2 regions of the Variovorax sp. RA8 genome follow, and region 2 is predicted to be linked to the other one. Evidence: predicted binding sites of a transcription regulator. Region 2 holds the regulator's gene; the other holds the start of a gene.
What was found. The regulator FNR, encoded in region 2, switches genes on or off when oxygen is low (the NO sensors DNR and NnrR bind a similar motif). The targets are predictions, from matches to a motif close to TTGATNNNNATCAA.
Positions count from the first base shown of each region.

Region 1: a site for FNR is predicted at 7,052-7,065, ahead of E5P3_RS11775 (universal stress protein). Genes of this name have one in related genera too.

Region 1 is NZ_LR594662.1:2,472,912-2,487,959, forward strand. It holds gene E5P3_RS11750 (host attachment protein) at 1-155, opposite strand, end outside; gene ftsH (ATP-dependent zinc metalloprotease FtsH) at 206-2,086, shown strand; gene E5P3_RS11760 (trypsin-like peptidase domain-containing protein) at 2,107-3,639, shown strand; gene E5P3_RS11765 (CBS domain-containing protein) at 3,631-4,038, opposite strand; gene ppsA (phosphoenolpyruvate synthase) at 4,035-6,473, opposite strand; gene E5P3_RS11775 (universal stress protein) at 6,470-6,988, opposite strand; gene E5P3_RS11780 (dienelactone hydrolase family protein) at 7,172-7,801, opposite strand; gene E5P3_RS11785 (universal stress protein) at 8,059-8,883, shown strand; gene E5P3_RS11790 (ABC transporter ATP-binding protein) at 8,907-9,647, opposite strand; gene E5P3_RS11795 (ABC transporter permease) at 9,607-10,836, opposite strand; gene E5P3_RS11800 (efflux RND transporter periplasmic adaptor subunit) at 10,833-12,098, opposite strand; gene mprF (bifunctional lysylphosphatidylglycerol flippase/synthetase MprF) at 12,197-14,857, opposite strand; gene mgtA (magnesium-translocating P-type ATPase) at 14,879-15,048, opposite strand, start outside.
Region 2 is NZ_LR594662.1:1,383,180-1,398,227, forward strand. It holds gene E5P3_RS06615 (hypothetical protein) at 1-22, opposite strand, end outside; gene E5P3_RS06620 (universal stress protein) at 57-500, opposite strand; gene E5P3_RS06625 (heavy metal translocating P-type ATPase) at 613-2,943, shown strand; gene ccoS (cbb3-type cytochrome oxidase assembly protein CcoS) at 2,943-3,080, shown strand; gene ccoN (cytochrome-c oxidase, cbb3-type subunit I) at 3,146-4,585, shown strand; gene ccoO (cytochrome-c oxidase, cbb3-type subunit II) at 4,597-5,223, shown strand; gene E5P3_RS06645 (cbb3-type cytochrome oxidase subunit 3) at 5,234-5,371, shown strand; gene ccoP (cytochrome-c oxidase, cbb3-type subunit III) at 5,381-6,295, shown strand; gene ccoG (cytochrome c oxidase accessory protein CcoG) at 6,303-7,748, shown strand; gene E5P3_RS06660 (FixH family protein) at 7,781-8,041, shown strand; gene E5P3_RS06665 (hypothetical protein) at 8,047-8,292, shown strand; gene fnr (fumarate/nitrate reduction transcriptional regulator Fnr) at 8,273-8,989, opposite strand; gene hemN (oxygen-independent coproporphyrinogen III oxidase) at 9,110-10,528, shown strand; gene E5P3_RS06680 (sulfite exporter TauE/SafE family protein) at 10,531-11,244, shown strand; gene E5P3_RS06685 (bifunctional acetate--CoA ligase family protein/GNAT family N-acetyltransferase) at 11,274-13,982, opposite strand; gene E5P3_RS06690 (MBL fold metallo-hydrolase RNA specificity domain-containing protein) at 14,095-15,048, shown strand, end outside.

The DNA of each region.
Region 1 (15,048 bases), 1.1 Mb from region 2:
AGAATCCACTGGTCTTTCATGGGAAAAGCTCCTGAAATGTGTGGGACATGTTGCGCGTCTTCCCGATCGCCGGCTTTGCGCCAGCGCAACAATCGGGTGGAGCGATGCCTCTTCTGCACCCGGCCCGTTTGACGCCTGGGCTTGCTCTGCGTCAAGGCCGCCGCTCGGCCGCCGTGCCTCAATCCCATTATTTGGCGAGGCCACCATGAAGAAGTGGAAGTTGACGCATCTGAACCTTGGCGCCGTGTGGCTCGCGGCGGCGCTCGGCCTGTTGATGTGGGACTACTGGACGCAGAGCCGGGGCGTCGAAGTGCTTCCGTACAGCACCTTCGAACGGCAGCTGCTCGACGGGCGGATCGCCGAAGTCACCGTGGGCGACACCGTGATCACCGGGCGGCTCAAGACGCCAGATGCCGAGGGCAGGCAGTTCGTTGCATCGACGATGGTGGAACCACAGATCGCGCAGCGGCTCTCGTCCTTCGATGTGCCCTATCAACGGGTTCACAGCTCGACCTGGGTTCAGACCCTGCTGCAGTGGGTTTTCCCCGTCCTGCTGATGTTCGGCCTGTGGAGTTTCCTGGCTCGTCGCGCGGGAGGCGGGATGGGCGGCGGGCTGCTGGGCATCGGCCGCAGCAAGGCGAAGGTCTACATGGAAAAGAGCACCGGCGTGCGCTTCGATGACGTGGCCGGGGTCGACGAAGCCAAGGAGGAGCTGCAGGAGGTCGTCGACTTCCTGAAGAATCCGAAGGAGCATGGCCGCCTGGGTGCACGCATTCCCAAGGGCGTGCTCCTGATGGGGCCGACCGGCACAGGCAAGACCCTGCTCGCGCGGGCGGTCGCCGGGGAGGCCGGCGTGGTCTTCTTCTCGATCAGCGGTTCCGAGTTCATCGAGATGTTCGTCGGTGTCGGGGCGGCACGCGTGCGCGATCTTTTCGAGCAGGCGCGCGCCAATGCGCCCGCCATCATCTTCATCGATGAACTCGATGCGCTCGGCAAGGCGCGCGCCGCGTTCCCGATGGCCGGCGGGCAGGAAGAGCGTGAGCAGACGCTGAACCAGCTGCTGGTCGAACTCGACGGCTTCGATCCCAGCGTCGGCGTCGTGCTGCTGGCCGCAACCAATCGCCCCGAGACGCTGGACCCGGCGCTGTTGCGCGCCGGCCGCTTCGATCGACAGGTGCTGGTCGACCGGCCGGATCGCATCGGGCGTGCCGCGATCCTCAAGGTGCACGCGAGGAAGATCAGCCTGTCCCCGGATGTGGATCTCGATCAGGTTGCCGCCATCACGGTGGGCTTTGCCGGTGCGGATCTTGCAAACGTGGTCAACGAGGCGGCCTTGGTCGCGACCCGGCGCAAGGGGAGTGCGGTGACGATGTCCGACTTCACGCAGGCCATCGAGCGCATCGTTGCCGGCATCGAGAAGAAGAACCGCATCCTCGGCCCCCTGGAGCGCAGGCTGGTGGCCACCCATGAACTGGGCCATGCGTTGACTGCACTGGCGCTGCCCGGCGCCGACAAGGTGCACAAGGTCTCGATCGTGCCGCATGGCATCGGTGCGCTCGGCTATACGCTGCAGCGGCCTTCGGAGGATCGTCATCTGCTGCGGCGCGCGGAGCTGCTCGACAAGCTGGCAGTGCTGCTGGGCGGGCGGGCCGCCGAGATACTGGTCTTCGGCGAGCCTTCCACCGGCGCCGCGGACGATCTGGTCAAGGCGACGGACCTGGCGCGCGACATGGTGCAGCGCTATGGCATGGACATCGGGCTCGGCCCCGTCGTGTACGGCGAGCAGGCGTCGCCCTTTCTCGAGCCCGCGCAGCACCCGGCATCCAGGCAGGCCGGCGCCGCGAGCGAACAGACCGCGCAGCAGATCGATGGCGCCGTGCGCGAACTGCTGAAGGATGCCCTGGAACGCGCGACCCAGCTGCTGCGCGCGCGCCGCGCGACGCTCGACCGATGCGTGCATGCATTGATGGCCAAGGAGACGCTGGAGGAATCGGAGTTGCTCGCGCTGGTCGGCAACGCCGGGGCGCCGGCCGCCGCCGTTGCATTGCCGTCCTCCAGTCTTCCGGTAGCCGCCACGGCGGCCTGAGAATGGGGAGCGGACTTTCCATGCCGGGAACATGGATCCACGCGGGTTGGGGCAGGTTGCTGCAGGGGGGCGTCTTCGCGGCCGTCGTTGCAGGCTCGGGCGCATGCACCACCGGAGCGATCCGGACCGGCGATCCCGTCGCACACGCCCGATCCCCGGTGGCGGCGCCCGCGCCGCCATTGCAGGCCGGTTCGGTGCCCGACTATCGCGCCATCGTGCAGCGGGAAGGCCCGGCCGTGGTGGGCATCACCACGGCAGGCGTGCACACGCTGTCCCCGACCGAGCTGCCGCCCGGCCTGGAGGATGATCCCGGCCTTCAGCTCCTGCTCGATCTCCTCGGCTTGCGGGGCGACGCGGCCAGGCTCGACATTCCCTTCCGCAACCAGGGCTCCGGCTTCATCATCGGAAGTGACGGACTGATCCTCAGCAGCGCGCACGTGGTGCGAGATGCCGCCGAACTCAAGGTCAAGCTCGGCGATCGGCGCGAGTTCAAGGCCAAGGTGCTGGGGAGCGACCCGGTCACGGACACCGCCCTGCTGCGCATCGATGCAAGGGGCCTGCCCGTCGTGCGCGTGGGCGATGTGGAGCAGTTGCAGGTGGGCGATCCGGTGCTGGCGATCGGCTCACCCTTCGGCTTCGAGCAGACGGCCACGCAAGGCATCGTGAGTGCCAAGGGCCGGGCACTGCCCGGCGACATCGCGGTGCCCCTCATCCAGACCGACGCTGCCGTGAATCCGGGCAGTTCGGGTGGCCCGCTGTTCGACGGCAGCGGCGCGGTCGTCGGCATCAACGCCCAGATCTATTCCCACTCGGGCGGCTACCAGGGGCTGTCGTTCGCCATCCCGATCGACGTGGCCCTGAAGGTGAAGGACCAGATCCTCGCGACCGGAAGGATGTCGCACGCCAGGCTCGGCGCGACGATCCAGGACCTGGACCAGGCATTGGCCGAGGCTTTCGGGCTCGATGCAGCCGATGGCGCGCTGATCAGCGGCGTCGCGCCCGGCAACGCCGCGGCAGCGGCCGGCCTGCAGCCCGGCGACGTGATCACCCGGATCGACGGGGAGCGGATCGGGCGGGCAGCGGACCTCACCAGTCGCATCGGCTTGGCCGCGCCTGGACAGACGGTGCGCTTGAGTGTGTGGCGTGACAGGCGCACGCGCGAAATGAGAGCGACACTCGGCCGCGTGGCAGACGCCGAAGACGCCAAACCCCCGGCCGGAGGCGAACGCGAAGGCGCACCATTCAGCCTGGAGCTGCGACCTCTGACGGCGAAGGAACGAGCGCAGAGGCGCCTGGAGGGGGGTCTCATGGTCGAAGGCGTGGCAGGCGTGACGGCGCGCGAGAGCCTGCAGCCCGGCGATGTACTGCTGGCCATCAACGGCGTAGCCGTGAATTCGGTCGATCAGGCGAACCTGCTGACCCGAAGAGGCTCCGGCAAGGTGGCGCTGCTGATCGACCGCGACGGCAGCCGCCGTTACGTTGCTGTCGAGCTTGGCGCAAGCCGTCCATCCGGCGCCGGGTTTCAGCGTGAAGGACCGGACGCTTCATTTTGAACCCGGCGCAACGTCAGGCGCTGCCGCGAAGCTGCGCACGAAGTCCAGCGACGACACCACGCCCGCGATCCCGGTGCCGTCGGTCACGACCACGTGATGGATGCCGCGCTCCACCATGAGCGCCGCCACCTGGGCGGCCGGCGTCCCGATGTCGACCACGATGGGCTTGTACGAGCACATCTGCCACGCGCGCGTGGTGGCGGCGTCGCGCCCCTGCGCATGGAATGCAACGAGATCCGAGGCGCTGATGATCCCCGCGACTTCGCCGCGTGCCGGCTCCAGGACCGGCACCCACGACAGGTGCCTGTCGGCGAGCAGGGCCTGCACCTGTTCCACGCTGTCCTCCATGGTGACGCTGTACACCGGACGCTGCATCATTGATGAAATGGGCGGGTTCATGAGCTTGTTCCTTGGGGCTGCTGGCGGGGAGGGCGCCCGAGCCGCTCTTCGACGGCGAGGACGTCGCGTGTGATCTTGAGCAGCGTGTCCGGGGTCACGCTCATCGAATCGATGCCGAGCTCGACCAGGTACGCTGCGATTTCCGGGTAGTCCGAAGGTGCCTGGCCACAGATGCCGATGTGGCGGCCGTTGCGTCGCGCACCTTCGATGGCCTGACGAATCATCTCCTTGACGCCATCGTCGCGCTCGTCGAAGTCGAAGGCCACCGTGCGCGAGTCGCGGTCCACGCCCAGCACCAGCTGGGTCAGGTCATTGGAGCCGATCGAGAAGCCGTCGAAGAGCCGGGCGAAGGCATCGACCTGGATCACGTTGTTCGGTATCTCGCACATGACGTAGATCTCGAGGCCGCCATCGCCGCGCCGCAGGCCATGCACCGCCATCGCCTCGAGCACGCGCTCGGCCTCCTGCACCCGGCGGCAGAACGGAATCATCAGCTTCACGTTCACGAGTCCCATCTCCTCGCGCACCCGCTTCATGGCGGCGCATTCGAGCGCGAAGCCTTCCGCGTAGGCCGGATGCGTGTAGCGCGAGGCCCCGCGAAAGCCGATCATCGGGTTCTCCTCCTTCGGCTCGAACCCGCTGCCGCCGAGCAGGCTGGCGTACTCGTTGGTCTTGAAGTCGGACATGCGCACGATCACCGGCCTCGGATAGAACGCTGCGGCGATCATGCCCACGCCTTCCGACAACTCACGCACGAAGTAGTCGGCCGGTCGCTCGAACGATCGGGTCAGCCGCGCGATCTCGGCCCGCTCCGCCGGGTCGGCGATCTTTTCCGGGTGGACCAGGGCCATCGGATGCACCTTGATGTGCTCGGCGACGATGAACTCCATGCGCGCCAATCCGACGCCGTCGTTGGGCAGCCGCGCCGTCTGGAAGGCGCTGTCGGGATTGCCGAGATTGACCATCAGATGCGTCTGCGGCCGTCCGAGCGCCGACAGGTCGACGCTTGTCTTCTCGAACGGCACTGCGCCTGCATAGACGCGGCCTTCGGCGCCTTCCGCGCAGGACACGGTGACTTCGTCGCCGGTGCGGATCCTGGCCGTCGCGTCGTCGCAGCCGATGACCGCGGGAATGCCGAGCTCGCGGGCCACGATCGCGGCATGGCAGGTGCGGCCGCCGCGATTGGTGACGACCGCGGCCGCGATCTTCATCACAGTGCCCCAGTCGGGCATCGTCGTGTCGGCAACCAGGATTTCCCCGGGCTGGAACTGGCCTAGCGCCATCACATCGGTGATGACGCGGGCCTTCCCCACCGCCACCGTCGCGCCGACCGCTCGACCGGTGACCACCGGCGCCGCCGTCGCATGGAGGCGGTGCTCGTCGATTCGGTCCAGCGGCTTGCGGGAAGCAACCGTCTCGGGCCGCGCCTGCACGATGTAGATCCGGCCATCGAGGCCGTCCTTGGCCCATTCGATGTCCATCGGCGTCGGCCGGCCCGCATGGCGGGTGTAGTGATCCTCGATCACCACGGCCGCATCGGCCAGTGTCAGCACGTCGGCATCGTCGATGCAGTATCGGGCCCGGTCTTCCGGGGGGGTGGGCAAGTTGCAGGTGGGCTCCCTGCCGGCGGCTTTCGAGTAGACCAGCCGGACTTCCTTGCTGCCCAGCTTGCGCCTGAGCACGGCGCGGCGGCCCAGCTTCAGGGTGGGCTTGAAGACGTAGAACTCGTCCGGGTCGACCGTGCCCTGGACGACGTTCTCGCCCAGGCCGTACGCGCCGGTGATGAAGACCACATCGCGGAATCCGCTGTCGGTGTCGAGCGTGAACATGACACCGCTGGCAGCGCGGTCGGAACGCACCATCTGCATCACGCACACCGACTGGAAGACCTTGAAGTGATCGAAGCCCTTGTCGACCCGGTAGGCGATGGCACGGTCCTTGAACAGGCTGGCAAAGCACAGGCGTACGGAGTCCAGCATCCTCGCCTCGCCGGAGATGTTCAGGAAGCTCTCGTGCTGGCCCGCGAAGCTTGCGGTCGGCAGGTCTTCCGCGGTGGCGGAACTGCGAACCGCGACGCTCATGTCGGCGCCGCACTCCGCCCGCAGCCGGGCGTACGCTGAGCGAATCTCGCTCGCCAGCTCCTCGGGGAGCGTTGCGGCAAGGACGATCTCCCGCGCAAGCTGCGCGCGCCGCGCAAGATCATCGATGTCCTCGACATCCAGGCCAGCCAACGCATCCCTCAAGCGCGGCAGCGCGCCGGAGAGCTCCAGGGTGCGGCGATAGGCCTCGGCCGTGATCGCGAAGCCGTTGGGCACGTGCACGCCATGGGGCGTCAGCGCGCGGTACATCTCGCCGAGCGACGCGTTCTTGCCGCCGACGCTCGCCACGTCGTCGACGCCGATCTCGGAGAACCAGCGGATATAGGTGGCCATCATTCGAAGGCCAGGGCCGCCGTCGGCTGACTTACGTGCACCGGTTCTCCCGGCTGCGGCCTGGATTCGGTCTCCGGTGCCCGCACGAGCAGCACCGGCACGGGCGCATTGCGCAGGATGTGCTCCGCGCTGCTGCCCATGACGACGCGACCGACGCCGCGGCGGCCGTGCGTTCCGAGGACGATCAGGTCCGCGGGCCACTTGGCGGCTTCGGCGGTGACCAGTTCGTGAACCTGTCCGGAGCGCCTGTCGTACAGGACCGTGTCGGCTTCGACGCCGGCCGCCTTCGCGGCAGCCGTGGCTTGCGCGAGGAGCCGCTCGCCGTCCTCGCGCAGCACGCTCAGCCAGTCTCCGGCGTGGCCGGCATAGGCATCCATGGCAAGCGCGAACGAGAGCTCGTCGATCACGTGGATGATCCGCAGCCGGCCTTGCGTCAACTTCGCCAGTCGGGTGGCTTCTGCCAGCCCGCGCTGCGCCGTCGCGCTGCCGTCGAGGGGCACAAGAATTCGTTGGTACATGACAGGATCCCTTCAATCTCGAATGCAGAGGCTGTCAGTATCGGAACGTCGGCGCATCGCGCCTTGATCTGCCGCAAGCCAGCACCACGGCCAGGAGAAGTGGTGTCGATCCTTGCCTGCCGGGCTGGCGGTATCCATCGCCGACCATGACGACGACAAGCAGCTGCCGAAGCGGAGGTCCGATCAAGCGTCAGGACGAAGATGCTCGACGAACCACGCGCTGGCCAGTGCCGAGACCACGTCCAGGGCGCCGGCTTCCTCGAAGAGATGGGTGGCGCGCGGGACGATCTCGAGACGCTTTGGGCAACGCAGCTGTTCCAGGGCTGCACGGTTCAGGGCCAGGACCTCGGTGTCGGCCCCGCCGACGATGAGCAGGGTCGGCGCAAGAACCGCCCCCAATGCCTCGCCGGCGAGATCTGGACGCCCGCCGCGCGAGACGACGGCTTGCACAGCCTCCGGACGCCGCGCCGCCGCGGCCAAGGCCGCGCCCGCACCCGTGCTCGCGCCAAAGAGGCCGATGGGCTGGGGGCCGTAGGACGACAAGGCGTCGAGCGCATCCATTACCCGTTGCGCAAGCAGGGGGATGTCGAACACGTTGGCGCGTTGCTTGGCCTCCTCGTCCGTGAGCAGGTCGAACAACAGCGTGCTCAGGCCTCTGCGTTGCAAGACCTCGGCCACCTGCATGTTGCGACGGCTGCGGCGGCTGCTGCCGCTGCCGTGCGCGAAGACCACGATGCCGCGCGGCGGACCCACCAGGCACAGTTCCCCTTCCAGCCTTTGGGATCCGATCGACAAGGGCAATAGGTTCGGCATGGAGACTCAGTCCTGATCTTGCGCCATGGCGAGGCGAAGGCGTTCGAGATCGATGTTCGACAAGAATGCATCCTGCGGGTTGGAGGTCAGTTTGACCTGTGAACTCAAAAGGAGGTTTGCGCTGGATCAAGTGCCCGGCAGTTGGATGAAAAGGGAGCCATCGAATCGGCGTCGTGCGGTTTGATGCTGCGCAAAGTCAAGAGACGCCGCTCGCGTTAACTTGGGCGCTTTCTTCGAGGGTACTCAAGGAGCCGCTCATGCAGACACCCAAGACCATCCTGCTTCACCTCGACAGCTCCGCGCGGGCTGCGGAACGAGTCAAGATCGCGCGCCAGGTCGCCGATGCCTTCGAGGGCGAAGTCATCGCCCAGCCTTGCACCAGGTCGGCCCTGATGCGGTACCCGTATGCCCTGGAGGGCGCGGCCGAAGCCATGGCGATCATGGAGTCGCTCGACAAGGACTGTCGCGACAAGGCGTACGCGACCTTCAAGGCGGCCGGCGGCGAATCGCCGCGCCTGCACTGGGCGGAGCCGATGAGCGACGCCCCCTGGGGCTTTGCCCGCCGTGCCCTCTATGCCGACCTGCTCATCCTGGGGCAGCGCGACCCGGATGACCCTGCCCCAGGAGAGTTGCCCGCGGATTTCGTGCCCAGCGTTCTTGTCGAGTCCGGCCGGCCCGCGCTGGTGGTGCCCTATGCGGGGCCGGTCGCCACGGTCGGCCGCAACGTCCTGATTGCCTGGAAGGAAACGCGCGAGGCCGCGCGTGCGTTGTCGGCAGCGCTGCCCTGGCTGGTGCGCGCGCAGTCCGTCCATGCGGTCTCCTATGGCGAAGACGCCGAGGCCTCCCTGCGCAGCCTGCAGCGCTATCTGAGCGCGCAAGGGGTGGATGCCGTGGCGCTGCAACACGGCGATCCGGATGAGGACGAAGTCGGGGAGAGGATCCTTTCGAAGGCCGCCGACGTGAGCGCAGACCTGCTGGTGATGGGCTGCTACGGGCACAGCCGCGCGCGCGAATGGGTGCTCGGCGGCGCCACACGGTCGATGCTTCAATCCATGACCTTGCCGGTGTTGATGTCGCATTGAGCCGCCCGGACCTTGCCAGGCGTTCAGGCTGTCACCGGGGCGACGATGCGCCCGTCGACGAGTTCCACGATGCGGTCGCACCTTCCGGCGAGTTGGTGGTTGTGGGTCACCATGAGCACCGTCGTGCCTTGCTTCGCGCTGACTTGTCGCAACAGCGTAAACACGCCCTCGGCCGACTTCGTGTCGAGGTTGCCCGTAGGCTCGTCGGCCAGGATGAGCGCCGGATTCATGGCGAGTGCGCGAGCGATCGCCACGCGCTGCTGCTGGCCGCCGGACATGTTCGTCGCACGGTTGTTCTGCCATGGCAGCAGGCCCACCTGGTCGAGAAGCGCGCGCGCCCGTTCGTTCATTGCATCGTCCGCACGGCCGCGCTCGAGCAGCATCGGCATCATCACATTCTCCAGTGCAGTGAACGCTGAGATCAGGTGGTGGTACTGGAAGACGAAGCCGATCGCGTGGCCGCGCAGGCGTGTCAGATCCGCTTCGCCGAGTCCGCTGGTGTCGTTGCCGTCGATCCATATGCGCCCGGCATCGGGCCGGTCGAGCAGACCCATGATGTTCAGCAGCGTGCTCTTGCCCGATCCGCTCGGGCCCATCAACGCGCAGAATTCGCCGCGCGCGAGCGCCAGGTCGATGCCGTGCAGCACCTCGGTCTCGGCCGTCGTCCCCACGCCATAGGATTTGCGCACACCCTCCAGCCGCAGGACATCATCCGTTGCCATGCTATCCCCGGATGGCGGCGACCGGATCGAGCCGCGCGGCACGCACTGCCGGCGTAACCGCTGCGACGAGCCCCGTGATCGTCGCGAGGACCGCGGCCCAGGCGTACAGCCCGGAGTCCACGGTCACCGCGAACATCGGCGTGCCGTCCGGATTGCGTGCCGCCAGCCGCCACACCTCGAGCAACAAGGTGCCGAACGCCGAGCCGACGAGGGAGCCGACCAGGCCGACCACCGCGCCTTGGATGAGGAAGACACTGAGCATCTGGCCGCGCGAGCCTCCCATCGCCCGCAGGATGCCGATTTCCTTGGATCGCTGTACCACCGACACCACCAGCACGCTGGCGATGCCCGCAGCCACTGAGAGGCCGACGAACAGCCGGATCAGGTAGCTCGAAAACTTCTGCGCGTTCAGCCCCAGGAAGAACTGGTTGTTCGTCTTGATCCAGCTCTCCGCGAGCAGGCCCGTCTCGGCGACGATCTCTTGCGCAACGGTTTCGGCCTCGAACGGATCGACCACGGTCAGGTCGATGCTCGAGACGCCGCCCACGAGGTTCAGCAGGTTCTGCGCGGTCGCGAGCTCGACGTAGACGTTGCGCTGGTTCACGCCCTTGGAGCCCAGATCGAAGATCGCGACGATGGCGAGCGTCGCGCTCGTGCCGGCGGCGGTCGCCACGCGCAGCTTGTCGCCGACGCGCACGCCCAGGTCATCGGCCAGCTGCGTACCCACGATCATGTCGCTCGTCGTCAGTCGAAAGCTGCCGGCCACGAGCTTGTCGGGCAGGGGAACGATCTTCACGTATTGCTGCGGGTCGATGCCGACCAGTGTGATCGACTCGCTGGCATCGCCGCGAATCGCGAATCCAGGGCCGCTTGCGGTGGGGGACACCACGTTGATGTCGGCGCGACGGCGCATCGACTCGCGCACCTTGCGCCACTGGTCGACCGACGCGACGAGTTGCGAGCGCCTCTGCACGTTGGCGGCGACGATCTCGCCGTCGCGCGGTACGCGCAAGGGCCGCGCCACATCCTTGGGGCGGCTGATGACGATGTGGGGCTGCGAGCTCAGTACACGGCGGAAGATGTTGGCCTGCATGCCATCGAGCAACGCCGACATGAACACGATCACGCCGACACCTATCGCTACGCCGCCCACGATGAAGAGGGTCTGCAAGCGGCCTTCGTTGAGGAAGCGCAGCGCTGCGAGCCACTCGATCGGCAGGAGCTTGCTCATGAGGCGCTCGCGACCGCAGCGCCGGCCCATTCCCGCAGATGGGTGCGAACGCGCTGTCCTTCGCCGATCGTCGGTGCGGGGCCGGCGAGCACCAGGTCGCCTTGGCGCAATCCATCGACGATCTCGATGCACGTGTCACCACGGACGCCTGTGCGAACCGGCTGCTTGCGGGCGCGGCCGTCCACCACATGCCACACCCATGGACTGGCCCGGCCCGCGTCATGCACCGCATCGCCGGGCACGGCGAGCGCTCCCGCGTGCCGTGCCACCAGGATGTCTACCGATACCGTCATGTCCTGGCGCAGGTAGTCCGGCGGCGAGGGTACGCGCAGCTTGACCTCGACCGAGCCGCGCTGCGGGTCGACGCCCGGATTGATGTAGGCCACCTCGGCATCGAACCTGAGGTCCGGGTACGCGTCGGCGGAGGCGAGCGCGACCTGCCCGAGCGCGATCAGTGCGAGGTTCTTCTCGTCGATTTGCACAACGAGTTGGGTCTCGCCCGAAGGTGACAGCACCATCAGCGCCTTGCCCGGGGAGACCACGTCACCACGCTCGACCGCGCGGCTGATCAGCGTGCCGGCCAATGGCGTCCTGATGATCGTGTGGTCCAGGTTGGCTTGCGCCGTCTGCATGGCGGCCTGAGCCTGCTCGACGGCCATTTGCGCGAGTCGTTGCGCGTTGCCCTCCGCGCTGTTGTCATCGACCTGCAACTGCGCTGCGCGCAACTGGGACTGGGCCACCTCGAGATTGCGCTTCGCACCATCGAGCTGTGCAAGCCCTACGAAGCCTGTCGCCTGCAGCTCGTGCGTGCGCTCGTACTGGCGCTGCACGTCGACGAGGTTCGCGCGCGCCTGGCGCAGCGACTGCTGCGCCGAAGGCAGGGTGGTCTCGCGCAACTGGCGCAGACGGGCCTCGGCTTGTGCCATCGCGAGGCGGGCCTGCACGACCTGCGCGCGCAACTCGTCGCCCTCCAGTTCGATCAGGACCTCATTCGCCTTGACCGCCTGGCCTTCATCCACAGGGATGCGCGATACGGAGCCAGTCAACTGGCTGCCGATGTCGATGCGCAACGGGTTCACGACGCGGCCACTCGCGACGACCGTCTGCACCACGTCGCCTCGGGTGGCCGCATAGGCTGCCACTGCCGGCGGGCGCCCCAGCAGGAACAGGAATGTCGCAATGGAGGCGGCGGCCCCCATGGCGGTGAGGATGAGGGTGCGGTGCGCCTTCAGCGAGGCGGCCCACGCGACAGGAGATGGCATTGCTTCATCGGGACTCGCGGCTTGTGCGCGCCCCGAACGCAACGGTAACGCGGAGCGATCGGCCATGGATTGAGCGACATCAAGGCGACGCGACAAAGTCATGCGTCGGTCGTGCGTGCAATCTTCGCCTGCCGGTCCTCAAGGCGCGAGCGAAATGCCGGCTTGGATTCGTCGCTGCGCCGCGTGGAGCCGCGAGAGCCGTGCTTGGAGACGATGCCAGCCACGCCGCCGGCCATCAGCGCAGCGACATCGAAGAGGATCGCCGGCAGTGCGACGCCCCCCGGGGACGCCAGATACAGCGGCGTCCAGACCGGATCGAACTTCGCCTTGTAGCGGCGCAGGCCCTCGAAGTTGTAGAAGTGTTCGCCGTGCCGAGACAGCAGCGTGCCGATGCGGCCCCATAGCGGCGTCTCGCGCTGCGTGTCCAGGCCCGCAAGCGGCGCCATGCCGAGGTCGAACCAGCGAAAGCCCTGTGCACGACCCCAGAGCATCAGCTCGCAGAAGAGGAAGTCCATCGTACCGTTCGGTGCGGTCGGCAGGTGCCGCATCAGGTCGACTGACAGCTCCTGCCTGCCGGCGCCGCACCACAGATTGGCGAAGGCGATGATGCCTTCTTCGCTGCGCACGACCGCCACTGGAAACTGCGCCAGGTAGCGGACGTCGAAGGACGCGTTGGAGAAGGCCTTCTCGTGGGTGCGCTTCGTGGCCAGCCAGGCGTCGGAGACCCGGGCCAGCTCGGGCAGCAGACCCGGAACGGTCTCGCGCGGCGCGATCTCGAAACGGCAACGGCGCCGCAGCAGCCGGGAACGCGCCTGGCGCAGATCACTGTGCGCCGGCAGGGCAAGGTCGAATCGCGCGAGGTTGACGCGCGCCTGCTCGCCCAGCGGCGTCAGGCCCAGCCCCACTTCCGCGTAATCCGCACGCCGCTCCCCTCGCACCTCGAAGAAAACGCACCAGCCGTCGAAGCGGTCGCACAGGTCGCGGAAGCGCCAGATCAGCTCGCGCGCACCTTCGGCGCTGCCAACCGGGTCGCCCATCGCGACCCAGCTGCGTCCGCTGCGGCCATACATCATGAAGGCGTCCTGAGCGCTGCTGAACAGCAGTGCCTTGTCGCCGCGCAGCACGAGGTTGGCATAGGTATGCGGCGAGCGCTCCACCATCGCTCGCGCGCGCTCGATGTCGCCGGCCGAGGGCGCCGGAATCGCGGGGCGCGCCGGGCGCAGCAGCCTGTACAGGCCGAACAACGCCGCCAGCGAGGCCGCTCCCACCGTCGCACGCAGCGAACGCGAAGCCTCGGCGTGCAGCGCGAAGTCCCACCATGAGAGACCCGCTTGCAACGCGTGCCGGTTTGCGAACTGCACGAGCCAGAGGGACGCGGCGAGCACGATCGCGATAGCGGTCATCCACGAGGGGCTGGAGGGCTCGCCGAGAAGTGAAGACCTGCGACGGAATTGTCCGCGGGAAGACAGCAGGACCACGCCCGCGAACCCGAGCACGATGGCCTCTTCATAATCCCAGCCCTTCGCCAGCGACAACACGGCGGCAGCGGCCAACAGCAGCAGCGCGACATGCCAGGCAGCATCGAGCCGGCGCTGCAGGGCATGCGCCAGGAGCAGCAGGGCCGCGCCGGCCAGGCTGGCCATGAAGTGGGAGACTTCGATCACCGGTAGAGAGAGCATGCGGCTGAGGAGCTCGAGCCGGCCCGAGGCGGCCGGCGTAGAGCCCGAGAACAGCAGCAGCGCCCCGGCGACGAAAACAATGGCGGCCAGAATCTGCGGCGCCAGCGCCACCAGGGACCGGGTGGCGTCGGAAAGCCTGTTGCGCCGAGCCGGCAGCCGCGCCGCGCCGGCCCGGACGCCCAGCAGGGCGGCCGCGAAGAACAGTGGCGCGATGAAGTAGATCCCGCGAAACACGAGGAGTGCAGCGGCCAGTTCGGCCGGCGGCACACGCTGGTCGAGCATGATGACCACTGCCGATTCGAACACGCCCAGTCCTCCGGGAACGAGGCTCACGTTGCCTGCCAGGAGGGCGAGGAGGAACACCGCCATGCAGTGGGTGAATCCAATGCCGGCGGCCGGCGGCAGCAGTGCGTAGAACACGGCCGACATCAGACACAGGTCCAGCGAGGCGACGCTGACCTGGCCGAAGGTGAGTGCCGGCGATGGCAGTTCGAGATGCCGGTTGCCCACTGCCAGAGGGCGGTGGCGCGTTGCCGTCGATACGGTCAGGGCGATGTACGCCCCGAGCAGGGCGAGGAATACAACGCCCAGCGGGCGAGTTGTCTCGCCGGCCCAATGGAGCGCCGCGGGCAGCATCACCGGGGCGCTGGCGAACGCCACGCCGCCGACCAGCAGGAATCCGAGCCAGAAGCCGGCGCTGCAGAAAAGCACCACTCGCGCGATATCGGGCGCCGACAGGCCGGCCGAGGTGTATGTCCAGTAGCGCACCGCGGCGCCGGTGATCAGCGTGTTGCCGAAGTTGTTGCCCAGGGCGTTGGAGATGAATGCCGTCGCCGCAATCGACGCCAGGGGCATGCGGCGGCTGACGAATCGCATGGCCAGCAGGTCGTAGCCGGCCAGTACCGCGTAGCCGCCCACAGTCAGCGCCGCGGCCCACCCCAGCGCCGTGGCCGGCATGCTCGACAGGACACGAAGCAGATCCTGGTGACGCTGCAGGCGCAGCCAATCCTGGAGCACCCACAGCGACAGCGCGAAGACGGCGATCCCGACGAACGGACGCAGGATCGCGAGTGGTCGCATCAGCCTGTCCTCCATCCGCGGCTAGCGTCGCAGATAGAAGAACCGCTTGGCCACCTCGGCCGCCGCGACATAGGCCAATGTCAGTACGACCATCGCAAGCACCACCGGTGCGGGCAGCGGCACGAAGCCGAAAATGGACACGAATGGCAAGTACGGCAGCGCGAGCGCCAGAACGATGATTGCCGCAGTGC
Region 2 (15,048 bases):
TTCGGCTCTGAATAGATGTCATGGGGATCAACTCCTGGAGGGATGCGTACGATGGCCTAGCGAAGCACCAACACCGGCAGTTCCGAATGTGTCAACACGTGCTGCGTCTCGCTCCCGAGCAGCAGGCGCTTGATGCCCTTGCGGCCGTGCGACGCCATGACGATCAAGTCGCTCTTGTGCTTCTTGGCAGCGGCGATCACGGCGTCCCCCACCAGGTCCGAGTTGACGGTTGCCGTCTTGCTCCTGACGCCCGCGGCCTGTGCCAGCGCGGTGGCCTCGTCCAGCCTGCCCTGCGCAGCTTCGGCCCATTGCCGCTCGATGCGCGCGACCTCGTCGTGCGAAAAGACCATCGCGCCGTCGAAATAGTTCTTGGGGTAGCGGGGCACGACGGTGACTGCCACCAGGTCGGCATCGTTCTGGGCCGCAAGCTCGACGGCGCTTTTCACGGCCTTCTTCGAGAGCGCGGAGCCGTCTGTGGCGACGAGGATGCGTTTGAACATGGTCTTTCTCGATTCACAAGGATGGATGGATGCTGCAAGCGTACGAAACGAGTCCGAAGGGGGTTTGATCCAGATCAAGGCTGGGATGCATGCGCCCCCATAGCCTTGCGCGATGCAAGCCGCAGTTGTGTCCCGCCCATCCGCCCGCGAGGAACCCGTATCCGCCGATGGCGCCGCACAGGCGAATTGGTCGCTGCTGGACGACCCGGCCGAGTGGTCGGCGTTCGGGCGTTCGCTCGAGGGCGAGCCTGCCACCGGCCTCTGGGAGTCGCAGGTGGTGGTCGAAGGCATGCATTGCGCAGCCTGCGCCTTCACGGTCGAGGCGGCGCTCGCCTTGGTGCAGGGCGTCGAGAAAGCTGAAGTGAATGCCGCAACCCGGCGCGCCCGTGTCGTGTGGTCGGCCGCGGCTGTGAAGCCCTCGCGCTGGTTTGCAGCGTCCGCGGCCGCCGGCTACCGGCTCGTGCCGGCCGGTGACATGTTCGTGCGCGAACGCCGTTCGCGCGAGGCGCGGCTCGCGCTCTGGCGCTGGCTGGTCGCCGGCTTCTGCATGATGCAGGTGATGATGTACGCCTATCCCGCGTACATCGCGCAGCCCGGAGACATGACCCCCGATGCCGCGCAGCTGCTGCGCTGGGCCTCGTGGGTGCTCACGCTGCCGGTGATCATGTTCTCGTGCGGCCCGTTCTTTCGCAGCGCACTTCTCGATCTGCGCGGTCGCCGCATCGGCATGGACCTGCCGGTCGCGCTCGGGATTGCGATCACCTTCGTCGTCAGCACCGCAGCCACCTTCGATGACACCGGCCCGTTGGGGGGCGAGGTCTACTTCGACTCGCTCACGATGTTCGTGTTCTTCCTGCTCACCGGCCGCTGGCTCGAGTCACGGCTGCGCGAGCGCACGGCCGGCGCGCTGGAGGCGCTGATGAACCGACTGCCGGACAGCGTCGAGCGACTCGGCGCCGACGGAATGTTCACGCGCGTGGCGGTGCGGCGCCTCGCGCTCGGGGACATCGTGCGCGTGCTGCCGGGCGAGGCCTTTCCGGCTGACGGCGTCATCACCGCCGGCGATACCACTGCGGACGAGGCCTTGTTGACCGGCGAATCGCGTCCCGTGCCGCGCCCCTGCGGCGCGCGCGTATTGGCCGGCAGCCACAACCTGGCCTCGACGGTGCAGATGCAGGTCGAGGCGCTGGGGCCGGGCACGCGCTTCGCGCAGATCGTTGCGTTGATGGAGAGCGCCTCGGTGCAGAAGCCCCGTCTCGCGCGGCTGGCCGACCGGGCAGCGCGGCCCTTCATGCTGGCGGTCCTGGCCGCAGCCTCGTTGGCCGCAGCGTTCTGGTGGCCGATCGACCCCGGCAAGGCGCTGATGGTCGCCGTCTCGGTGCTGATCGTGACCTGCCCCTGTGCGCTGTCCCTGGCGACGCCCGCCGCCATGCTCGCAAGCGCAGGCCGGCTGGCGCGCCGCGGCGTGATGGTGCGCAACCTGCAAGCCCTGGAGGCGCTCGCTGCAGTAGATACCGTGCTCTTCGACAAGACCGGCACGCTCACGCGAGATGTTCCCCGTCTCGAACGGGTCTATTGCAGGAAAGGCATGCGCCCGGGCGACGCCGTCGAACTGGGGGCCGCGCTCGCGGCGCAGTCGCTGCATCCGGCCGCCCGGGCACTTGCGAACGCCTGGGCCGCGCAGTTTCGGTCACCGCCTGCCTGGGAGCTCCTTCAGTTGACAGAGCATGCGGGGCTTGGCCTCGAAGGGCGGGTGCGCCGCAAGGAAGGCAGCGGCGAGGCCACGCGTCGCGTGCGCATGGGCTCGGCAGCGTTCTGCGGCGTAGCGGCACTGCAGGTGGAAACCGCGCAGGTCCATCTGAGCGACGGGCAAGGCTGGATCGCCAGCTTCGTCCTGGTCGAGGACCTGCGTCCCGACGCCGCTGCCGCCGTCGCCGCGCTCGAGGCGCAGGGTCTCTCGGTCCATCTTCTCTCGGGCGACCGGGAGGCCGTGGCGCGCGAGCTCGCCGGCCGCGCGGGCATCCGGCACGCGCGAGGTGACTGCACGCCGGAGCAGAAGTTGGACTTCCTGCAGCAGCTCCAGGCCCAGGGCCGACATGTCGCGATGGTGGGCGACGGGCTCAACGACGGTCCGGTGCTCGCGCATGCACACGCCTCCTTCGCGTTCGGCAACGCAGTGCCGTTGGCGCAGGCGAGGGCGGACTTCGTCGTGCTGGGCGGCTCGCTCGACGCCATTGCGCAATCGATCGCCCAGGCGCGCCGCACCTTGCGCATCGTGCGGCAGAACCTGGGGTGGGCTGCGGGCTACAACGCGTTGTGCGTGCCGCTGGCTGTCGCGGGCTGGCTGCCGGCCTGGCTCGCTGGCTTGGGCATGGCGGCGAGCTCGCTGCTCGTGGTGCTCAACGCCGCGCGCCTGGCGCGCCCTGCCGAGGCCGTGCGCTGATGGACATCCTCTTTCTCCTGATTCCTTTTTCCGTCGTGCTCGTCCTGGTGATTCTGGGCGGGCTCTGGTGGGCCATCGAGCGTGGTCAATTCGACGACGTCGAGGGCGAGGGCGAGCGGATTCTGCGCAACGATTGATTTGCATCAAACAGCGGTACAGCGCTCGCCGGGACACTCGCTGCAGTTCACGAGAAGGCCAGAAGATGCAAGTATCCAATCCTCCCGCAGCGGTCTACAGCGACACCGTCGTGCGGCAGTTCGCCCTGATGTCGGTCGTGTGGGGCGTGGTCGGCATGCTCGTCGGCGTGATCATCGCGTCGCAGCTGGCATGGCCCGAGCTCAACTTCGGCATTTCGTGGCTCAGCTACGGCCGCTTGCGGCCGCTGCACACCAATGCGGTGATCTTCGCCTTCGGCGGCTGCGCGCTGATGGCGACCAGCTTCCACGTGGTGCAGCGCACGTGCCAGGTTCGCCTCTTCGCGCCGGCGCTGGCCTCGTTCGTCTTCTGGGGCTGGCAGGCCGTGATCGTCGCCGCCGCCGTCAGCCTGCCCATGGGCTACACGAGCGGCAAGGAATACGCGGAGCTCGAATGGCCGATCGACATCCTGATCGCACTGGTCTGGGTGGCCTATGCCGTCGTGTTCTTCGGAACGATCGGCATCCGCAAGGTGCGCCACATCTACGTGGCCAACTGGTTCTACGGCTCCTTCATCATCGCCGTTGCGCTGCTGCACATCGTCAACAGCGCCGCGATCCCTGCCGGCTGGATGAAGAGCTACTCGGCCTATGCCGGCGTGCAGGACGCGATGGTGCAGTGGTGGTACGGCCACAACGCCGTCGGCTTCTTCCTCACGGCCGGCTTCCTCGGGATGATGTATTACTACATCCCCAAGCAGGCCGGCCGGCCGGTGTATTCGTACCGGCTCTCGATCGTGCACTTCTGGGCGCTGATCTTCACCTACATGTGGGCGGGGCCGCACCACCTGCACTACACCGCGTTGCCGGACTGGACCCAGTCGATCGGCATGGTGTTCTCGCTGATCCTGCTGGCACCGAGCTGGGGTGGAATGATCAACGGCGTCATGACCCTTTCGGGCGCCTGGCACAAGCTGCGCACCGATCCGATCCTGCGCTTCCTGATCGTGGCGCTGTCGTTCTACGGCATGGCGACCTTCGAGGGGCCGATGATGTCGATCAAGACGGTCAACGCGCTCTCCCATTACACCGACTGGACCGTGGGCCACGTGCATGCCGGCGCGCTCGGCTGGGTGGGGCTGATCTCGATGGGTTCGCTCTACTACCTGATCCCGCGGATGTACAGCCGCACCGAGATGCACAGCGTCAAGGCCATCGAGCTGCACTTCTGGATGTCCACGATCGGCATCGTGCTCTACATCGCCGCCATGTGGATCGCCGGCGTCATGCAGGGCCTGATGTGGCGTTCCGTCAATACGGACGGCACGCTCACCTACACCTTCGTCGAGGGCGTGAAGGCCACCTTTCCCTACTACGTGGTGCGCCTGATTGGCGGCCTGCTCTACCTGGGCGGCATGCTGGTCATGGCATGGAACGTCTGGATGACCGTCATCGCAGGGCGCTCGGCACCCGCATCGATTCCGCTGCCGGCAGCCGCCCACGCGTGAGGAAGAAGAACATGAACTCGAACGAACCCAAGTCCGGCTTCTCGCACGAGAAGATCGAGACCAACAACTTCCTGATGATCGTGCTGATCCTGCTGGTCGTCGCCGTCGGCGGCCTGGTGGAGATCGTGCCGCTCTTCTTCCAGAAGTCGACGACCGAAGCGGTGACGGGCATGCAGCCGCCGACTTCGTTGCAGGTGCTGGGCCGCGACGTCTATGTGCGCGAGGGCTGCTACAACTGCCACTCGCAGATGATCCGGCCGTTCCGCGCCGAGACGCTGCGCTACGGCCACTACTCCGTGGCCGGCGAGTTCGTCTACGACCACCCGTTCCAGTGGGGCAGCAAGCGCACCGGCCCCGACCTGCAGCGCGTCGGCGGGAAGTACAGCGACGAGTGGCACCGCATCCACCTGGTCAACCCGCGCGACGTGGTGCCCGAATCGAACATGCCGGCCTACGCCTGGCTCGAGAAGGCGCCGCTGGATGGTGCCGAGGCGGCCACGCACATGCGGGCCCTGCGCCGCGTCGGCGTGCCCTTCACCGACGAGCAGCTCGCCAAGGCGGCGGCCGATGTGAAGGGCAAGACCGAGATGGACGCGCTGGTCGCCTATCTCCAGTCGCTCGGCCTCGCGCTCAAGTAAGGAGCAGGCAATGGACATCACCGTCTTGCGAATCGCGGCCACGCTGGCCTCCTTCGCCACCTTCATCGGCATCCTCGTGTGGGCCTTCTCGCGCCGCAGGGCGGAGGCTTTCGAGGATGCAGCCCAATTGCCGTTCGAACAGGACTGAGAGAACCCCATGAGCGATTTTTTCAGTGACTTCTGGTCGACCTACGTGGCCGTGGCCACGCTCGGCAGCATTGCGCTGTGCGCACTGCTGCTGTGGCTGGTGGCCAGGACGAAAGTCCCGGGCGGGCCCGATCAAACGACCGGCCATGTGTGGGACGAGGACCTGCGCGAGGCCAACAATCCGATGCCGCGCTGGTGGATCGGCCTTTTCGTGATCACCATCATCTTCGGCCTGGTCTACCTGGTTGCCTATCCGGGCCTGGGCAGCTACAGGGGCGAACTCGCCTGGAGTACCGAGAACGAGTATGCGAAGGACCTTGCCAAGGCCAAGCGCGAGCTCGAGCCCGTCTACGCCGCCTACGCGGCCATGCCGGTCGAGCGCGTGGCGGGCGAGCCGGCCGCGCTGGCGATCGGCGAGCGCCTGTTCCTGAACAACTGCGCGCAGTGCCACGGCTCGGATGCGCGCGGCAGCAAGGGCTTCCCCAACCTGGCCGACGGTGACTGGCTGCACGGCGGCACGCCCGACAAGATCAAGGCGTCGATCACCCAGGGGCGCACCGGCGTCATGCCACCGATGGCCGAGGCGGTCGGCACCCCGGAGGACGTCAAGAACGTCGCCAACTACGTGCTGAGCCTTTCCGGCAGCCCGCATGATTCGGTCCGCGCCGGGCTGGGCAAGAGCAAGTTCAGCGCCTGCGCGGCCTGTCACGGCGTCGCGGGAGCGGGCAACCCGGCGATAGGCGCCCCCAATCTTGCCGACCGGATCTGGCTGCATGGATACGGCCAGGAAGCCATCATCTCGATCATCAACACCGGCAAGACCAACCAGATGCCGGCGCAGCAGGGGCGCCTGACAGAGGCGCAGATCCATGTGCTGGCCTCCTACGTCTGGGGCCTGTCGAACAAGCCGGTCGTGGCTCCCTAGGCCGGTCATGAAGGATGCCGCTTCCGCTTCCGCATCGGCCAGGCCCGCGCGGCGGGTGATTCCGATCGCCACCGCCGAGAAGGATGGTGGACTCTTCGTCGCGCACCAGAAGGTGTACCCCCGTACGGTGAGCGGCATCTTCGCGCGCTGGCGCTGGGCGATGGTGTTCCTCACGCAGCTCGTCTTCTATGGCCTGCCCTGGATCGAGTGGGGGCAGCGCCAGGCAGTGCTGTTCGACCTGGGCGCGCGACGCTTCTACATCCTCGGGCTGGTGCTGTACCCGCAGGACCTCATCTACCTGACCGGGTTGCTGGTGATCTCGGCGCTCTCGCTCTTCCTCTTTACCGCGGTGGCGGGGCGGCTGTGGTGCGGCTACGCCTGCCCGCAAACGGTCTACTCCGAGATCTTCATGTGGGTCGAGCAGAAGATCGAAGGCAACCGCATCGCCCGCATGCGCCTGGATGAGGGCGACTTCTCGCTCGAGAAGCTGGTCAAGAAGTGGTTCAAGCACATCGTGTGGCTCGGCATTGCGCTGTGGACCGGCTTCACCTTCGTCGGGTACTTCACGCCGATCCGGGAGCTGGGCCTGGAATTCCTGCAGACCCGCATGAGCTCGTGGGAAGTGTTCTGGGTCTTCTTCTACGGCTTTGCGACCTACGGCAACGCGGGCTTCATGCGCGAGCAGGTCTGCATGTACATGTGTCCCTACGCACGCTTCCAGAGCGCCATGTTCGACCGGGATACGCTCATCGTGAGCTACGACAACGAGAGGGGCGAGCCACGCGGCGTGCATGCCAAGGGCAGCAACGCGCGCGCACAGGGCCTTGGCGACTGCATCGACTGTTCATTGTGCGTGCAGGTCTGTCCGACCGGGATCGACATCCGCAAGGGGCTGCAGTACGAGTGCATCGGCTGCGGGCTGTGCGTGGATGCCTGCAACACCGTGATGGACAAGATGAAGACACCACGCGGGTTGATCCGCTATGCGACCCAGAACGGCATGGCCGGCCATTGGACGCCCAGGCAGGTGCTGCGCCGCGTGCTGCGCCCGCGGGTGCTGATCTACACCGGCCTGCTTGCCGCACTGACGATCGGTCTGCTGGCGAGCCTGGTGGCCCGCACGCCGCTGAAGGTCGATGTGGTGCGGGACCGGGCATCGCTCGCGCGCATCGCCGAGGGCGGCCAGCTCGAGAACGTCTACCGCCTGCAGATCATGAACGCGACCGAGCAGCCGCAGCGCTACCGCATCGAAGCCAGGGGCCTCGAAGGTCTCAGCGTATCGCCGGCCGAGCCGCTCGAGGTCGGTCCTGCGCAGTCGCGCTGGGTCGCGGTACGCCTGCAGGTTCCGTACGGCAGCGCCGCCGCAGGGTCCCACGTCGTCCATCTCGACGTGCGCTCCGTCGAGGGCAGCGCGCAGGTGTCGGAGAAGGCCACCTTCATGGTGCCCCGTTGAGTTCCAAAGGAGACGAGATGGACGATTGCGCGATGACTGCTCCGAAGAGCGAACCCTGGTGGCAGTTCCCGCTGCTGTGGATGGTGATAGCCGGGCCCGCCGTGGTCATCGTCGCCAGCTTCGTGACGCTCTGGCTCGCGCTGCGCACGCCCGATCCGGTGGTGGCGCCGGACTACTACCGCCGGGGTGCCGAGATCAACAAGGAGCTCGCCGCCAAGAACCTGATGCCTGCGCTGGCAGGGCGCAACCATGCGGCCACGCCGGACGCGGATCTGCCCGCACCGAGGCGTTGAAGATCATGAAGTCCCACGACTGGATGTCGATCCTCTGGCCGGCCTTCCTGCTGGCGAGCGTTGCCGAACTGCTGGTTTTCGCGCTGGTCGACCCCAGCGACCTCCATTGGGGCGGCGAGGATATCGGCTTGTCCCGGCAGGCTGTCTATGCGGCCGGCTTCTTCATCTTCTGGGTGCTGGCGACCGGCTCGAGCGCGCTCACGCTGCTGCTCACCAAGCGCGCGGACGAGCTCAACCGCCCGGCGGATTGACGATGCGCTGCAGTGCATCGGCGTCGACGATGCGCAGCTTGCGCTTCTCCACCTCGACGATGCCGTCTTCCATGAACTTCGACAGCGTCCGGCTCACCGTCTCGAGCGTGAGCCCGATGTAGCTGCCGATCTCCTCGCGCGTCATGCGAAGTACGAACTCGGACCGGGAGAATCCGCGCGCGTGCAGCCGCTGGACAAGGTTCAGGAGAAAGACCGCGAGGCGTTCCTCGGCCCGCATGCTGCCCAGGAGCAGCATCACGCCGTGCTCGCGCACGATCTCGCGGCTCATGATCTGGTGCACGTGGCGCTGCAGGGAGGGAACCTCGCGCGAGAGCTGCTCGATGCGATGGAAGGGCATCACGCAGACTTCGGCATCCTCGAGCGCGATCGCGTCGCAGGTGTGCTGGTTGTTGACGATGCCGTCCAGCCCGATGATCTCGCCGGCCATCTGGAAGCCGGTGACCTGGTCGCGGCCATCCTCGGTCGCCACGCGGGTCTTGAAGACGCCGGTGCGAATCGCGTAGAGCGAGGTGAAGGGCTCGCCGTTGCGAAAAAGTGCCTCGCGGCGCCGGACCTTGCGCCGCGTGGCCACGATCTCGTCGATGCGCTTCAGTTCGCTCGGCTCCAGGCCCGCAGGCATGCAGAGCTCGCGCAGGTTGCAGCTCGAGCAGGCGACCTTGATGTGTTCGGCTTTCATTGATGGCGTCGGGGTTCGCAGCGATTCTCAGGCGCCGCGCACAGCCGAGGCTTGATGCACATCAAGGATGACGGGGCGGCCTGCCTGCATAGTGGGCCGGTGCCTCCCATATCTACCGCAATGAACTCATCCCTTGCCGCCGCGCCTGCCGGTTCATCGCTCGTCCTGCCGTCGGCGGGTCTGCTGCGGCGTTTCGACGTGCCAGGGCCGCGCTATACGTCCTATCCCACGGCGGACCGTTTCGTCGAGGCGTTCACGGCCGACGACTACGCCCAGACGCTGCGGCAGCGCAGCGAGCTCGGCGCGCATGGCCGGCCGCTTTCTGTGTACGTGCACATTCCGTTCTGTGAATCGCTTTGCTACTACTGTGCCTGCAACAAGATCGTCACCCGGCACAAGAGCCGCGGGCGCGAGTACCTCGGCTATCTGGCGCGCGAGGTGGCGCTGCAGGCCGCGCAGCTCGGCCGCGGCGCGGTTGTCACCCAGCTGCACCTGGGGGGCGGCACGCCGACCTTCCTGCACGACGGGGGTTTGCGCGAGCTGCTGTCCATGCTCGGGGACGCGTTCACGTTGCCGCCGGAGCGCGAGCAGTCGATCGAGATCGATCCACGCACGGTCGATGGCCATCGACTCGCGAGCCTGGCCGAGATGGGTTTCGATCGCCTGAGTTTCGGCGTTCAGGACTTCGACCCCGACGTGCAGAAGGCCGTGCACCGCATCCAGCCGGCAGGGCAGGTGTTCGACCTGGTGGCGAGCGCACGCGGACTCGGCTTCGGGTCGATCAACATCGACCTCATCTACGGGCTGCCGCGCCAGAGCACCGGATCCTTCGACCGCACGCTGGCGCAGGTCTGCGAGCTGCGGCCCGACCGCATCGCCCTCTACGCCTATGCACATCTGCCGGCGCGCTTCAAGCCGCAGCGACGCATCGCCGCCGACGAACTCCCCGACGCCAGGACCAAGGTGGAGATGCTGTCGCGTTCGATCGCCACGCTCACCGCGGCCGGTTACGTCTACATCGGCATGGACCACTTCGCCTTGCCCGAAGACCCGCTCGCAATCGCCAAGCGGCAGGGACGCCTGCACCGGAACTTCCAGGGCTACAGCACCCAGCCCGAGTGTGATCTCGTGGCGCTGGGCGTGTCGGCCATCGGCCGGGTCGGCGCCACCTACAGCCAGAACGCCAAGACGCTGGAGGAGTACTACGACCTCCTGGACCAGGGTCGCCTGCCGGTCGTGCGCGGCCTGGCGCTCACGCGCGACGACGTCCTGAGGCGCGCGGTGATCATGGCGCTGATGTGCCAGGGGCATGTGGACTATGAATCGATCGGACTGGCCCACCTGGTCGACTTCAAGCGCTATTTCGCCAGCGAGCTCGTGGCGCTCGCGCCGCTCGCGGCGCAGGGCCTCGTGCACCTGCGCGACCATGAGATCGAGGTCACGCCGATGGGCTGGTTCTTCGTGCGCGCCGTCGCGATGGTCTTCGATCGCTATCTGCAGGCCGACCGCAACCGAACGCGCTTCTCGCGCATTGTCTGACCATGCAGGCTGCGCTGGCCAGCACCGCGCTCCTGATGGGATTGGTCGGCGGGCCGCATTGCGTCGCCATGTGCAGTGCCGCATGCTCCGGCGTGATCCGGATCGTGCGCGCGCCTGCGCAGGGGGGCGCGGCGACGCTCGCGGGGAGGCCACCGGCTGTCTCCGCGTCCGTCGCTTTTCATGCGGGCCGGATCGCAGGCTATGCGGCCGGTGGCGCGCTGGCTGCGGCGGCGATGCAGAGCCTGGCATTTGCGAGCGAACAGGTCGCCGCGCTGCGTCCTGCATGGGTGCTGCTGCACGTGCTCGTGCTGGCCTGGGGGTTGGCGCTCGCAGCGCTCGGGCGGCAGCCGGTCTGGGCGCACCGCATCGGGCGCGCGCTTGCGGCACGGCTGCGGTCGGTCACCGGTTCATTGACGGGGGTGCTCGCGACGGGGGCGCTCTGGGTCTGCATGCCATGCGGCCTGCTGTACTCGGCACTGATGCTTGCGGGCCTGGCCAACGGGCCGGCGCAGGGCGCGCTCACGATGGCGCTCTTCGCCGTCGGGAGCAGCGTGTCCCTGGTGCTGGCGCCTTGGCTGTGGCAGCGCCTGCAGTCAGGCGCCGGCATGGCGCGCAAGGAATGGGGAACGCGGTTGGCCGGTGGCCTGCTGGCAGCGGTGGCGACTCAGGCGCTGTGGATCGACCTGCGTCACCAGATCGACATCTGGTGCCGCTGACGGGAGAGGGCGCTCATCGGCATGTGCATTCAAGCGCGGGCGGGTGCGCCTGCGTCGGACCCGGGATTGTCGGCAAGGCCGTTCAAGGTCTTGACCATGCGCCGCACGCCCGAGCCGGGCGGTTCCGCCGGATCGGCTTCGAAGCCCATGTCGCGACACAGATTCAGCATCCGGCTGTTCTCGCGCAGCACGAGGCCCGCGAGACGGCCCGTCCCGCAACGCCTGGCATGCTCGATCAACTGCTGGAACAACAGCCTGCCGAGCCCCGCGCCCTTGAGGTCGGAGCGCACGATGATGGCGAACTCGGCCTCCACGCGGTCGGGGTCGCTCACGGTGCGGGCCACGCCCAGCGTCTCGCGCACGCCCTGCGCATCGACGGCTTCGGCAATGAACGCCATCTCCCGGTCGTAGTCGATCTGGGTGAGCCGCGCGAGTTCGCTGCGCGGCAGCTCGCGCCGCGTCTGGAAGATGCGCATGCGGATGTCCTCCGGGTCGAGCCGTTCCAGGAAGCGCCGGTGCTGCGCCTCGTCCTCGGGACGGATCGGCCGTATCGTGATCTCACGGCCGTTCCAGGTCAGCGTGCGAGCCCATTGCGAAGGATACGGAAGGATCGCGAAGCGCTCGGCCCCCGCGACCGGCTGTCTCGCGACGCGGATGCGCGCATCCAGGGCGATGGCGCCCGCCTCTTCGACGTAGAGCGGATTGATATCGAGCTCCGCCAGCTGCGGCAGGTCGGCGAGCATCTGCGACACCGCGATCAGCACGTCGTACAGGGCATCCATCCGGGCTGGAGGATGGTCGCGGTAGCCGGCGAGCAGGCGCGAGACACGCGTGCGCGAGACCAGTTCGCGCGCGAGGCTGCGGTTGAGCGGGGGAAGGGCCACGGCGCTGTCCGCAGTCACCTCCACCGCAGTGCCGCCCTGGCCGCAGAGGATCACCGGGCCGAAGACGCTGTCGATGCTGGCGCCGACGATGACTTCCTGGGCATGCGGCCGACGCACCATCGGCTGCACCGTGAAGCCGTCGATGTGCGCATCGGGCCTCGCGGTGCGCACGGCCCGAAGCATCTCGCTGACGGCATGGTCCAGGGACGCCTGGTCGCGCAGGTCCAGCCGCACGCCGCCGACGTCGGACTTGTGGGTGATGTCGCGCGAGACGATCTTGAGCGCCACCGGATAGCCCACTTCGCGCGCCGCCGCGAATATGGCATCGGCCGAGGCGGCGACCGCCAGCGTGGGCACCACCGGTACGCCGAAGGCCTTCAGGACGGCCTTGGCCTCCTGCTCGCTCAGCCATTCGCGGCCCTCTGCAAGGACCGCGTCGAGCTGTCGCTGCGCCGCGGCGAGATCGGGTGCCGCGTTCTCGCTTGCACTCGGCGCCTCCATCAGGATCTCCTGGTTGCGCCGGTAGGTCTGCAGCATCGCGAAGGCCCGGACGGCTTCCTCGGGCGTCGGATAGTCGGGCACGCCCGCCTGCTCGAACAGCTGGCGCGCCTGGGCGACAGCGGCGTCGCCGAGCCAGGCGCTCATCACGCGCTGCCCGGTCTCGCGCACCAGCGGCAGGCAGGCGCGGGCGATGTCGTCGCTGCGCACGATTGCCGTCGGGGCATGGACGAACAGCACGGCCCCGGCTGATTTGTCGGCGAGCAGGGCCGATAGCGTCGCGGTGTAGCGTTCGATCGGCGCGTCGCCGATGATGTCGATCGGATTGGCGTGCGACCAGTTGGATGGCAGCGCTTCGTTCAACCGTTCCATCAGGGCGCTGCCGGGCTGCGCAAGCGTGATGCCGGCCTGCGCGGCTGCGTCGGCGGCCATCACGCCGGCACCGCCGCCGTTGGTCATGATGGTGAGCGAATCGCTGCGGTTGCCCCGGAAGCGCGCCAGGGTCCCGGCCGCCGTGAACAGCTCCTGCATCGTGTCGACTCGGAGCATGCCGGCGCGGCGGATGGCCGCGTCGTAGACGACGTCCGAGCCGGCCAGCGCACCGGTGTGGGAGGCGGCGGCGTGCACGCCGTTGCCCGCGCGTCCGGCCTTCACGATGATCACCGGCTTGTTGCGCGCTGCCGCGCGTGCGGCCGACATGAACTTGCGCGGCGACTCGATCGATTCGACATAGAGCAGGATGGATCGCGTGCGGGCGTCGTTCGCCAGGTAGTCGAGCAGATCGCCAAAATCGACATCGCAGTGTTCGCCCAGCGAGACGAGATGCGACAGGCCGATTCCGCGGCTCTTGGCCCAGTCGAGCATCGCGGTGACCAGCGCGCCGGATTGCGACACGAAGGCCACCTCGCCTGGCAGCGCATCGGTGTGGGCGAAACCGGCATTCAGGCCAATGTGGGGGCTCAGCAGGCCGATGCAGTTGGGGCCCAGCAGGCGCATCAGGTACGGCCTGGCCGCGTCGAGCGCCGCCTGCTTCTGCGTGGCGCTCAGCCCTGCAGTCACGATGATGACCGCGCGGGTGCCGAGCGCGCCGAGTTCGGCCACCAACTGCGGCACGGTGTGGGGGGGCGTGCACAGCAGGGCCAGGTCCGGGGCGCCGGGCAGATGGGCCGCCTTGGCGAACACGGGCACGCCGTCGAGCGCCCTGTGTTTGGGGTTGACGGCGTAGATGGGGCCCGAGAAGCGGCCGGCGCGCAGATTGCGCCAGACCACGGCACCGACGCTGCCCACACGGTTGGAAGCGCCGAAGACGGCAACCGAAGCGGGCGACAAGAGCTGGTCGAGATGACGGATTGTCAAGCTGGGCTCCAAGAGAAAGGGGCATCATGCGCAGCTTGATGTTGCGGGCCCTTGACGAACATCAAGTTGCAGCCGCAGCGCGATGCGAAGCTCTCGGCACCAAGGAGAAACCATGCGCATCCAATTCCTCGGCGGCGTCGGCACCGTCACCGGATCCAAGTACCTGCTGGAGCACAACGGCCGTCGGCTGCTGGTCGACTGTGGCCTGTTCCAGGGCCTGAAGCAACTGCGGCTGCGCAATTGGGAGCCTTTGCCGATCAAGGCCTCCGAGTTCGATGCGGTGCTGCTCACGCATGCGCACATGGACCACAGCGGGTTCGTGCCGCGGCTCGTGAAGCTCGGCTTCAAGGGCCCTGTGTACTGCAGTGGGGCGACGCGCGACCTTTGCGAGCTGCTGCTGCCGGATTCAGGCCGGCTGCAGGAAGAGGAAGCCGATTTCGCGAACCGGCACGGCCATTCGAAGCACAAGCCGGCCCTGCCGCTCTACACGCAAGAGGAGGCCGCTGCGGCCCTGACGCACTTCGAGACCATCCCCTTCGACAAGGAGCAGTCACCATGGCCAGGCTGGTCGTGGCGTCTGAAGCGCGCCGGCCACATCCTGGGGGCGGCCAGCGTTCACATCAGCTGGACGGGGGGCAGCATCCTGTTTTCGGGCGACCTTGGCCGCAGCGACGACCTGGTCATGCGTCCACCCGATTCTCCCGAGCAGGCGGACTATCTGGTCGTGGAGTCCACCTATGGTGACCGCCGGCATCGCGACGTCGACACGCTCACGGCGCTGGCCGACGTGCTCAATCGCACCGCGGCGCGCGGCGGCGTGGTCGTCATCCCTTCCTTCGCCGTCGGGCGCGCGCAGACCCTCCTGCATTGCATCCACCTGCTCAAGAAGGCGCGCCGCATTCCCGACATGCCGGTGTACCTGAACAGCCCCATGGCGGCAGATGCCACGCGCATTTTTCGGCATCACCTCGACGAGCACCGGCTGAGCGCCGAGCAGTGCGCGGCCATGAGCAAGGAGGTCACGATCGTCAACACGGTGGAGGAATCGAAGCGGCTCAACACGCTG